One region of the Bradyrhizobium sp. UFLA06-06 genome, then DNA from elsewhere that is predicted to be linked to it. Evidence: predicted binding sites of a transcription regulator. Region 1 holds the regulator's gene; the other holds the start of a gene.
The links. The regulator LexA, encoded in region 1, represses DNA repair genes until DNA is damaged. The targets are predictions, from matches to a motif close to TGTTCNNNNTGTGTTCNG.

Region 1 (5,711 bases):
TGGTAAAAGCCATCGGCGTGCCGGCGTCGCGGATCCTGTTTTTCGACGACCTGGCCGCCAATATCGAAGGTGCGCGGGCGCGCGGCCTTCATGCTATCCACGTGACGTCGACGGATGACGTGGCAAGGGCTTTGACCGCACTTGGTATTTGAACATTGGGAATTGAGGAGCTCTGAGCGTGGCCCTGATGCCGGTTGCCGATGCCCTGTCCGCCGTCCTCGCCGGCGCCGAACCGCTGCCGGAGGAGATGGTCGCGCTCGATGCCGCCTACCACCGCACGCTGGCGCACGACCTCGCGGCGCTGCGCACCCAGCCGCCGCAGCCGATGTCGGCGATGGACGGCTATGCGGTGCGCGCCGCCGATGCGGCTGATCTAAAGGCCCGGCTCAAGGTGATCGGCGAAGTCGCCGCCGGCCGGCCGTTCGAGCGGACGGTCGGCGCCGGCGAGGCGGTGCGGATCTTCACCGGCGGCGTGATCCCCAATGGCGCCGACGCGGTGATCATCCAGGAAGACACCGCCGTCGACGGCGGCGACCACATCACGATCACGGAGACCGCCAGCGTCGGACGGCACATCCGCCCGGCCGGGGTCGACTTCCGTGCCGGCGAGGTGCTGCTCAGCGGCGGCAGCCGCCTGTCCGACCGCGCGCTGTCGCTGGCGGCCGCCATGAACTATCCGGAACTTGCGGTGCGCCGCCGCCCGAAGGTCGCGGTGCTGGCGACCGGCGACGAGCTGGTGATGCCGGGCTCGCAGCCCGGGCCCGGCCAGATCGTCTATTCCAACGGCTACGCGCTGCGGGCGCTGGCGCGCGCCGAGGGCGCCGAGACCGTCGACCTCGGCGTTGCCGCCGACACGGTGGAGGCGACCACGGCCGGCATCCGCCGGGCGCGCGAGGCCGGCGCCGATGTCCTCATCACGACAGGCGGCGCCTCGGTCGGCGACCACGATCTCGTCAAACGGTCGCTGGAAGCCGAGGGCGTCGACATGACGTTCTGGCGGATTGCGATGCGGCCCGGCAAGCCGATGATGCATGGCCGGCTCGGCGCGATGCGGGTGATCGGCCTGCCCGGCAATCCGGTGTCGTCCTATGTCTGCGCCTTCCTGTTCCTGGTGCCGTTGATTCGGGCGCTGAACGGCCGGAAAGTGATTCATCATCGCCGCACGAGCGCCCTGCTCGGCCGCGACCTCGCCGCCAACGACCAGCGCGAGGACTATCTGCGTGCATGGCTCGAAGCGCGCGAGGACGGCACGCTGATCGCGACGCCGGTGACGCAGCAGGACTCGTCGCTGCTCAGGAATCTCGCTGCGGCACGGGCACTTCTCGTGCGTCCGCCGTTCGCGGCTGCGGCCGTCAAAGGCAGCGAATGCGAGATCCTGACACTGCCCGAATAAGGTTTTTCGCGCCCCGCCGATTGTGCGTTGCCTGATCCGTTCACCGGAAATTAAGTGGTTGCGGAACACATATCGAACATATAGTGTCCGTTCATGATTTGTTTCGAGTACTGGTGTCTACAATCGGGAAGCCGCGTGGAAGCAGGTGCAACGAGCACATGCTCCTGAGGTCAGGTCCCGCCTGCAGGCCCTGCCAGAAGAGTCTCGGAATCGAACGACGCTATCAACCGGGGGAATACTCGAGATGCTCACGCGCAAACAGTACGAACTTCTGCGTTTCATCAATGAACGTCTGAAAGAGGCCGGCGTACCGCCCTCCTTCGACGAGATGAAGGATGCGCTCGACCTGCGCTCGAAGTCCGGTATCCACCGCCTGATCACTGCGCTGGAGGAGCGCGGCTTCATCCGCCGCCTGCCGAACCGCGCCCGCGCCATCGAGGTCATCAAGCTGCCCGAACTGTCGGCCGGCGGCGGCAACGGCCGCCGCGGCTTCACGCCCAGCGTCATCGAAGGCACCCTCGGCCGGCGCGCCAGCACGCCGCCGATCGCCGAGGACGACGGCAACCGTCCGGTCGCGGTCCCCGTGATGGGCCGGATCGCCGCCGGTACGCCGATCGAGGCGCTGCAGACCCGCAGCCACACCATCAGCGTGCCGCCCGACATGCTCGGCGCCGGCGAGCACTATGCGCTCGAGGTGCGCGGCGACTCGATGGTCGATGCCGGCATCCTCGACGGCGACATGGCGCTGATCCAGCGCAACGACGTCGCCAATACCGGCGACATCGTGGTGGCGCTGATCGACGAGGAGGAAGCCACCCTGAAGCGCTTCCGCCGCCGCGGCGCATCGATCGCGCTCGAGCCGGCCAACACCGCCTATGAAGTGCGCATCCTGCCGCCGAACCGGGTCCGCATCCAAGGCAAGCTGATCGGGCTTTATCGCAAATACTGAATTGCAAATACTTGCGGCGGCCGGGAACGAGCAACACGTCGGATCGTTCCTTGCATGATAGTGTAGCGTACGGCCTGCCCGATGCGCTCCGATACCTCTCGCGCAGCGTCGCGTGTTTGTGATCGGAGGCGGTCTCGGACCAGTCGTACAATCGCCCAGAAACGAGCAGAAGCTCGTTCGCTATCGTCCACTCTGGTAGAGGCCCTAATGCCTCAAGGAGAGGCACGGGTCGCTACCTCGAAATGAGGAGCCATCCGATGTGTGACTATAGTCTGCACGCCGTGGCATCGCGCCCCGCCATTGTCGGAGAGACGCTGATCACGACGACGTTCCGCGGCACGTCGACCCGCGGCTTTGCTTCGGAGAACGATCCCACTGTCGCGGTCTGCATGCTGCCGGGCACCGAGCTCGCTTTCGCCGAGAACGTTCGCTACGACAGCCGCTGGATCTGGACCAAGACGCTGAACTATCGCGTCGGCGTATTCAACGAAGTCGAGCCCGACGTGCCCGATCGGCATCATGACGCGGTCGAATTCCCCGACGGCAGCCATGTCCTGGTGACCCAGCTGGTCGAGGGACAGCGCGTCAGCGTGCTGCAATTGCCGGCGCTGCATCCGCCGGTCGAGCACAAGCCGAAGGTCGTCGAGCGGCGGCCCTCCGCATTCGCAACGCTGTTTTTGGGTTGAGCGCATCGTCGCCGCGGAATGAGCTGTTCGGCGGCGGATGACCTAAGCAATTTCGGGCGACCCCGGACTTCCGCTTCCGGGGCGCATGGGGAGATTTGCGTCGGCCGGCGCCTTGGCGCATCATCGGGCACGGAGGACGTGCGCGGTGGTCGATAAGGTCACATGGCAAAAGGCTGGACGCGTCACGGAACCGGGCCGCTACATGTTCCGGTTCGGTTGGCTGACGGTGACGGCCGACGACCTGAAAGTCTGGGAGCAATTTCCCGAGGCTTCCTTTACCCTCGTCAAGAAGCCCGACGCCGGCCCCGATTCCGACGAATACCATCTCGGCCTGTTCGAGCTTCCGAGCGGCCCCTCGCCGGACCACCGCTAATCATCGCCCTGCAGATCGGTCTCGGCCGGCGTCGCGTCCACGGCGGGCCGCGGCGCAGCGGCCGGCGCACGCAGCGTCGTTTCGCTCTCGCCGTCGCCCGGAACCGCCGGCGACCACGGCCGGTCGATCCCGCCGGGCTTGACCGCATCGACGGCGTAGCCGTCCCTGATCCGCCGCAGCACCAGCGCGCCGTGGCGGCGCAGCCGCTCGGCATCGATCACCGACGCCGCGCAGCCCTGCGGCGCCGGCCGCGCCGTTACGATCAGGCCCGCGCGCTCGCAGTCGTCCGCCAGCGCCTCCGGCCGGGTCGCGAGCGCGACGAAGGCGCCGCCAGGTCCCTGGGCCACGCAACCGCCGGCATCGCAGGAGACGCCCTCGCCCAGCGACGCATCGGTGGCGGTCCGCGCGTCGGCGTCCGCCGCCAACCACTCCTTGACCAGGAACGCATCCTTGGCGCTGTGCATCAAATGCAGCCGCCCGTCACCGCCGCGCACCGCGACGTTGCGCCCGTCGCCGGAGACCAGCACGTCCGGCTGCGGCACCCTGAGCGCCCAGACCGAGGCCATCACGAGCAGCACGGCGCCAGACCAGCGCAACGGCGTGCGCAGCAGCCCGAGCAGGATGATGCCGGCGCTCGCTGCGATCAACGGCCCGATGCCGAACGCCGCCATGCGGCCGACCGCGCCCGGGAGTGCGGCGACCCATTGCGTCACCAGGATCATCCAGTCGATGCCAAGACCCATGATCGCCCAGAACACGCCGTCGAAGCCGAACGGCATGGCGAGGAGCCCCAGCAGGCCGGCCGGCATCACGACCGCCGACACGACAGGCATTGCCGCGAGGTTGGCGAGCAACCCGTAGGGCGTCACGCGGTGGAAATGGAAGGCGGCGTAGGGCGTCGTCGCAAGCCCTGCCACCAGCGAGGCCAGCATCAGCATCGTGAGCTCACGTCCGCCCCACAGCGCGACGCGCGCGGTCGCCGAATGGTCGGGCGACGCGAATAGGTTCGGCAGCCCGATCTGCACCAGCGCCACCAGCCCGAGCGTCGCGGCAAACGACATCTGGAAACTGGGATGCACCAGCGCTTCCGGCGCGATCGCGAGCACGATCAGCGCTGCCACCGCCAGCGTACGGAAGGTGATCGCGCGGCGGTCGACGATCACGGCGAGCAGCACCACGGCGGTCATGAAGAACGACCGTTGCGTCGCGACCTCCGCGCCCGACAGCAACAGATAGAAGGCCGCGGCGAGCAGCGCGGCCGCCGCGGCCCATTTCTTGATCGGATGCCCCGCCGTCAGCGCCGGAAACAGCGCGAGCAGCGCGCGCACCGCGAAGAACACGACGCCGGCGACCACGGCCATATGGTAGCCGGAAATCGACAGCACATGGCCGAGCCCCGAGATGAACATCGCATCGTTGACCGGCGTCGAGATCGCATCGCGCCGGCCGGTGAGCAGCGCGGTTGCGATCGCGCGCTGGTCGCCGTCGAGCGTGGTGCGAATACGCGCGTCGATGGCGTCGCGCAGGCCTTGCATGAAGGCGGCGTAGCGCAGCGCAAAGCCGCCGGTCGCAGGCGGCTCCCTGGTCTTGACCGCGCCCATCACGAAGCCGGAGGCGCCGATGCTCTGGAAATACAGGTCGCGTCCGAAATCATAGGAGCCCGGGCGCTGCGGCCCGAGCGGCGGCAACAGCCGCGCCTTCAACTCAACGAAGCTGCCGACATCGGGCGCGGTGCCCTTCTTCACCGAGAGCCGGACACGATCGAGCTTCGTCATGTCGCGCGGGCTCTCCATCGAAACCACGCGCAGCACGAAACGATCGGTCTTCTCGCGGATGTCGCGCGTCTCGACGAAGCCGGTCAGCGCCACCGAGAACATCGGCCGCGCCAGCACCGTGTGGGCAACGCGCGCCGTCTTCCAGGTCGCCGTCGCAAAGCCCGCGGCCACCGCGGCCAGCATCGCGATGACGGGAAACACGCTGCGCCGCCGCAGCAGCAGCGCCAGCAGGCAGAGCAGGATTGCGACGGTGGCCGCGACCGACAGCACCGGCTCGTGCTCGGCCGCAAAATAGAAGGCGATACCGGTGCCGAACGCCACCGGCACCCAGGGCAACAACCGGCCCGCCCCCGCCTCCGCGCGCGCCCATTGCCGCAACGTCTCGACGAAAGGCTTCCAGATGCTGACGCGCGTCGGGAGATAGCCGCCGACCGGCGCAGCCGCGCGCGGCGGCCACGTCCCCGCGTAGCCGCGTTTGCCGCCCGGCGTCGTGCCCTGCTCCGCCATTCCGCTTGCGATCCCTGCCGGGCGGCAG
Region 2 (5,711 bases), on a different contig from region 1:
CACGGCGCGCGCGAGCGCCCACAGCGAGGCGCGCAGGATGTTGTCGCGGTCGATCCGCGCCCGCGACGCCACCGCGACCGAGAACGCCGATGTGGCGCAGATCTCCTCGAACAGTTCCTCGCGGCGCTCGACGGTCAGCCGCTTCGAATCATCGAGGCCCTTGGGAATCCGATTTGGGTCCAGCACCACGGCGGCGGCGACCACCGGACCCGCCAGCGGCCCGCGCCCGGCCTCGTCGCAGCCGGCGACCGGCCAGACGCCGCGCTTGATCAGCGCGCGCTCGCGCCGAAAGCTCGGCCGCGTCACCACGATGACGCGCTTGTCCGGCCTGGCCGGCTCGGCCGGTTTCTTCTTCGACGCGGTCTTAACCGTGCTGTTGGACTTGTCCCGAATCATGCGGGGGATCGTGATCAAGCCCGGCCCGCGGCGCAACCGGGAACCTGGCGCCCTTCCCCGCTATTCAATTCGCCGCTCCAATCGGGATCGGCGCTCTAATCGGGAATTGACACCCGGCGGTCGTCGCGAACCTCAAAGCCCGGCGCGCGCACCACTTCCCAGGCGTGGCCGTCGGGATCGCCGAAATAGCCGCAATATCCGCCGTAGCTGGTGGGCTGCGCGGGCTTCAGCAGCCTGGCGCCTTTCGACAGCGCGAACGCCATCACGCGATCGACCTCGGCGTCGTCGTTGCAGTTCCAGGCGATCGCGACGCCGCGGAACGCTGACGGCCGTGGCTGATCCGGCAGCCCGGCATCGGCGGCGAGCAGATGCCACGGGAACAGGCCGAGCACGGTGCTGCCGGTCTCGAAGAAGGCAACCTCCTCGCCGGTCGCGCGCATCTTCCTGGTGAAGCCGAGCGATTCATAAAAGGCGATGCTGGCGCGCATGTCGCTGACGCCGAGCGTGAGGACGGTTAAGCGTGCGGTCGGGGTGTTACTCATTCTTGCACTCACTCATTGTTATGTTCGTAGCTCGGATGGAGCGAAGCGAAATCCGGGAAATCTTTGGCCAGGGGTCGACGAGCCCCGGATTTCGCTGCCCTCCATCCGGGCTACACCCTCACCTAGAATAGACTGAGTTGCTGTCCGCTGCGCTTCGGCTTGGCGAAGTGATCGGTGGTCAGCTTGGTCCGCCGCTTGTTGAGGCCGAGCTTTTCGCAGGCGATCTCGAAGCGGCGGCCGATCATCCAGGCCATCGGGCCGGTGCCCTTCATCCTGGTGCCCCATTGCGAGTCGTAGTCGCGGCCGCCGCGCATGTCGCGGATCAGCGTGAAGACGTGACGGTAGCGGTCGGGATAATTCGCCATCAGCCATTCGCGGAACAGATCGCGCACCTCGAGCGGCAGGCGCAGCAGCACGTAGCTCGCCTCCCTGGCGCCGGCATGCGCGGCGGCATCGAGGATGCGCTCGATCTCGGAGTCGTTCAGCGCCGGGATCACGGGGGCGACCATCACCGTAGTCGGGATGCCGGCGTCGGCGAGCCGCTTGATCGCCTCGAGCCGCTTCGGCGGGGTCGACGCCCGCGGCTCCATGGTGCGGGCGAGCTTCGGGTCGAGCGTCGTCACCGAGAGCGCGACCTTGGCGAGATTGCGCTTGGCCAACCGCGCCAGGATGTCGATGTCGCGCACGACCAGCGCCGACTTGGTGACGATGCCGACCGGATGGCCGGCGCGCTCCAGCACCTCGAGGATGCCGCGCATGATCTTCCGGTCGCGTTCGATCGGCTGATAGGGATCGGTGTTGGTGCCGATCGCGATCATTCGCGCCTCGTAGTCCGGCGCCGCCAGTTCCTTCTTGAGCAGCGCGGGTGCGTCCGGCTTGGCGAACAGCTTCGATTCGAAGTCCAGCCCCGGCGACAGGCCGAGATAGGCGTGGGTCGGCCGCGCGAAGCAATAGACGCAGCCATGCTCGCAGCCGCGATAGGGATTGATCGATCGGTCGAAGCCGATGTCGGGCGAGTCGTTGCGGGTGATCACCTTGCGCGAGGTGTCGAGCGCCACGCTGGTCGTGAACGGCGGCAAATCTTCGAGGCTCTGCCAGCCGTCGTCGAAGGCGACGCGGGCCTCGGCCTCGTAGCGGCCGCTGGCGTTGGACTGCGCACCGCGGCCGCGCCGCCGCTCGCGCTCGATCGCGACCGCAAGCTCGGGAAAAGGGGAAGATGCACCCGCCGGGTTATCGGAGGGCGCCGTTACCGGCGGGTGCTTGAGGGCATGAGAGGATGCTCGGCTCATGTTCTGAAGTTAACACAGCACGAGAACAAATCAAGAACATGAACGGAGAAATTCCACAGAACCTTGCTACAAAATTCTGCAGGCGAACAGGCTGCTTTGAATATGACAAGGTGATAACACGGCCGGAGTTTCTCCATCGTTTGAGCCATCGAAGCCTCAAAATCATGCTGAGCGTGATCATTCCAACCGACGGCGTCGAGCGCACCGCGGTCGCAACCCTGGCGGCGCTGGTGCCGGGCGCGGCCGCGGGTGTCATCCGCGAAGTGCTGCTGGTCGACCGCAGCAACAGCGATGTGATGGAGCGCGTCGCCGACGTCGCCGGCTGCCGCTTCCTGCGCTTCGAGGGCACGCGCGCCGCGGCGCTTGCGGCAGGCGCGCGGCAGGCGCGGTCGCCCTGGCTGATGTTCCTGCATCCGGGCGCGGTGCTCGATGCCGGCTGGATCGAGGAATCCACCCAGTTCATCCAGATGGTGGCGGCCAGCGGCAAGGACCGCGCCGGCATCTTCCGCTACGCCCGCGCGCCCTACACCGACCCCGGCCTGCGCGACGGCCTCAAATTCGTCGCCCGGATGATCACCGGGCCTTCGGCCGAACAAGGCCTTTTGATCGCGCGCGAACATTACGAGCGGATCGGCGGCTACCGGCCCGATGCCCGCCGCTCCGAGGCGCGCCTGCTGCGCCGGCTCGGCCGCTCCTCCCGCACCATGCTGCGCAGCCGGATCATGGTGGCTTGAAGCGTTTTCAAGCGAAGTGGGCACCGGTTCGCGTAAAGAAAACGCGTCAAAACAAGCCTGAAGCTTAGGTTCTGTCTTCAGAACTGAAGCTTGAACAAAGCCCTTGCGGATTATTTGATTCCGTCAAATAATATATTTGATGAAATCAAATTCCCATGACGCCACCCTCGAGAGCCAGGTCGCCGCGATCCGCGGCTTCAGCCGGTTCTATACCCGCAAGCTCGGCATCATCGAGCCGAAGCTGCTGCACTCGCCATTCACGCTGCAGGAAGCGCGGATCATCTACGAGCTCGCGCATCGCGAAAATTGCACCGCAACCGACCTGGTGCTCGATCTCGATCTCGATGCCGGTTTCGTCAGCCGCACGCTGGCGGCGCTGCAAAAGCGCCAGATCGTGACCCGCAAGCCGTCGAAGGCCGACAAGCGTGTCAACGAGGTGGCCCTCACCGCCAAGGGCCGCACCGCAGCCGCCGATCTCGACAGCCGCTCGCGCAGCGAGGTCGGGGCGCTATTGAAGCAGATGGACAGCGACCGTCGCGCCGCGGTGGTGCGCGCCATGAGCACGATCGAGCTATCGCTGGAGCCGCCGGCCGGGAAACCGGTCGGCTTCCTGCTGCGCAGCCATCGCGTCGGCGACATGGGCTGGGTCGTCTCGCGGCAGGGACAAGCCTACGCGGAGGAATATGGCTGGGACATCAGCTACGAGGCGTTGGTGGCCGAGATCTGCGCGCAGTTTCTGCGATCGTTCGATCCCGCCCGCGAGCATTGCTGGATCGCGGAGGTCGACGGCGAGCCGGTCGGCTCGATCTTCCTGGTCGACGGCGGCGACGGGGTCGCCAAGCTGCGCCTGCTGCTGGTGGAGGAGAAGGCGCGCGGGCTCGGCGTCGGCCGCGCCCTGGTCGAGCAATGCATCCGCGCCGCGCGCGAGAAGGGCTACAAAAAGATGACGCTGTGGACCCAGAGCATCCTGGTCGCCGCGCGCGGCATCTACGCCCGCGCCGGTTTTCAGCGGGTGAAAGAAGAGAAGCATCACAGCTTTGGGGTCGACCTGGTCGGCGAGACCTGGGAGCTGGAGTTGTAAAGCCGCAGCGCCGAGAAGTCTGGACTGCGTAGCCCGGATGGAGCGCAGCGCAATCCAGGGCCGCGGAAGAGACTGCCCCGGATTTCGCTCCGCTCCATCCGGGCTACGGCAGCTCACCCTTGAGATTCCGGGCTCATCACTGCGCGATGCCCTCAGATGCGCAATTGCGCATCGGGGAATGACGGCTGCTACGCGCTCGCGCCCTTCGCCTTCGGGCGGCGCAGATGTTCATCCAGCCGCGGCATGATCTCGACGAAATTGCAAGGGCGCGTGCGGTAGTCGAGCTGTGCGGCCAAAATGCCGTCCCAGCCGTCGCGGCAGGCGCCGGGCGAACCGGGCAAGCAGAAGATGAAGGTCGCGCCCGCAACGCCGGCGGTGGCGCGGCTCTGGATCGTCGACGCTCCGATCTTGGCGTGGCTCAGCATGTGGAAGGCGATCGAAAAGCCGTCCATCCGCTTCTCGAACAACGGCTCGACCGCCTCCGGCGTGACGTCGCGGCCGGTGAAGCCGGTGCCGCCGGTGGTGATGACGGCATCGACGGCGGGATCGGCGATCCAGCGCCGGATCACGGCCCTGATCGCCTCGACATCGTCGGTGACGATCTCCCGCGCCGCGAGCTTGTGGCCGGCTGCGGTGAGACGGTCGGCGAGCGTGGTGCCCGACTTGTCATCCGCCAGCGAACGGGTGTCGGAAATCGTCAGCACCGCGATGTTGAGCGGGATGAATGATTTGGATTCGTCGAGTGAGGACATTTACACCTCTTTCCCATCCCGCTGACGTCATCCTGAGGTGCTCGCCTTGCGGTGCACTTGCACCGCTGGGCGAGCCTCGAAGGATGGGCCACGGGCTCCGTCATCCTTGGCTCGCCAAGAGGCGAACATATCCCTAGTGAGCGCATTCACGCTCATCCTTGGGTGACGCTACCGACACACGGCTACAAGCTACCGCCGAACGTGTTGCAGGCTTGCACTGTGCCCTGCTGGTAGCCTCTCATGAACCACTCCTTGCGCTGCGCGGCGGAGCCGTGGGTGAAGGAATCAGGCACCACCCTGCCCGTGGCCTGCCGTTGCAGCGTGTCGTCGCCGATCGCGTTCGCCGTTGTCAGCGCGGCGTCGATGTCGCCGGCCTCGAGGAAGCCCGGCCGCTTCTTCTCCTCGCGATTGACCCAGACGCCGGAGAGGCAATCGGCCTGCAGCTCGACCTTGACCTGCAGCGCGTTGGCCTCGGCCTTGCTGCCGGCCTGCTGCTGCAGCCGGTTCACGCGCGGAATGATGCCGAGCAGGTTCTGGATGTGATGGCCGGCTTCATGCGCGATGATATAGGCCGCGGTGAACTTGCAGGCGTTGCCCGAGCAGCCGCGGAAGCGCGTCTCGACCTCGCGGAAGAAGCCGGTATCGAGGAAGATGGTCTTGTCCGGCGGGCAGTAGAACGGTCCCATCGCCGACTGCGCCATGCCGCAGCGGCCGCCATTGGTGGCGTTGCGGAACAGCACGATCTTCGGACCTGTGTAGGTCTGGCCGCTGGCCTTGAAGATCTCGCTCCAGCGATCGTCGATCTCGCCCAGGATGCCGGCGATCATGCTGCCCATCTCGTCGGTCGGCGCGCCGCGCTTGGCCTGCCCGCCCGACGACTGCCGGTCGGTCTGGTAGGTCGGCGCCTGGCCGCCGCC

Region 2: a site for LexA is predicted at 2,249-2,266, ahead of IF803_RS08530 (PA0069 family radical SAM protein). Genes of this name have one in related genera too.

What each region holds. Positions count from the first base shown of each region.
Region 1 is NZ_JADFUD010000005.1:34,273-39,983, forward strand. It holds gene IF803_RS05730 (HAD family hydrolase) at 1-152, shown strand, start outside; gene IF803_RS05735 (molybdopterin molybdotransferase MoeA) at 179-1,393, shown strand; gene lexA (transcriptional repressor LexA) at 1,638-2,342, shown strand; gene IF803_RS05745 (hypothetical protein) at 2,600-3,028, shown strand; gene IF803_RS05750 (hypothetical protein) at 3,174-3,401, shown strand; gene IF803_RS05755 (ComEC/Rec2 family competence protein) at 3,398-5,683, opposite strand.
Region 2 is NZ_JADFUD010000007.1:130,860-136,570, reverse strand. It holds gene IF803_RS08540 (ribonuclease HII) at 1-396, opposite strand, end outside; gene IF803_RS08535 (VOC family protein) at 492-938, opposite strand; gene IF803_RS08530 (PA0069 family radical SAM protein) at 1,061-2,227, opposite strand; gene IF803_RS08525 (glycosyltransferase family protein) at 2,392-2,961, shown strand; gene IF803_RS08520 (bifunctional helix-turn-helix transcriptional regulator/GNAT family N-acetyltransferase) at 3,101-4,042, shown strand; gene moaB (molybdenum cofactor biosynthesis protein B) at 4,231-4,794, opposite strand; gene ypfJ (KPN_02809 family neutral zinc metallopeptidase) at 4,977-5,711, opposite strand, start outside.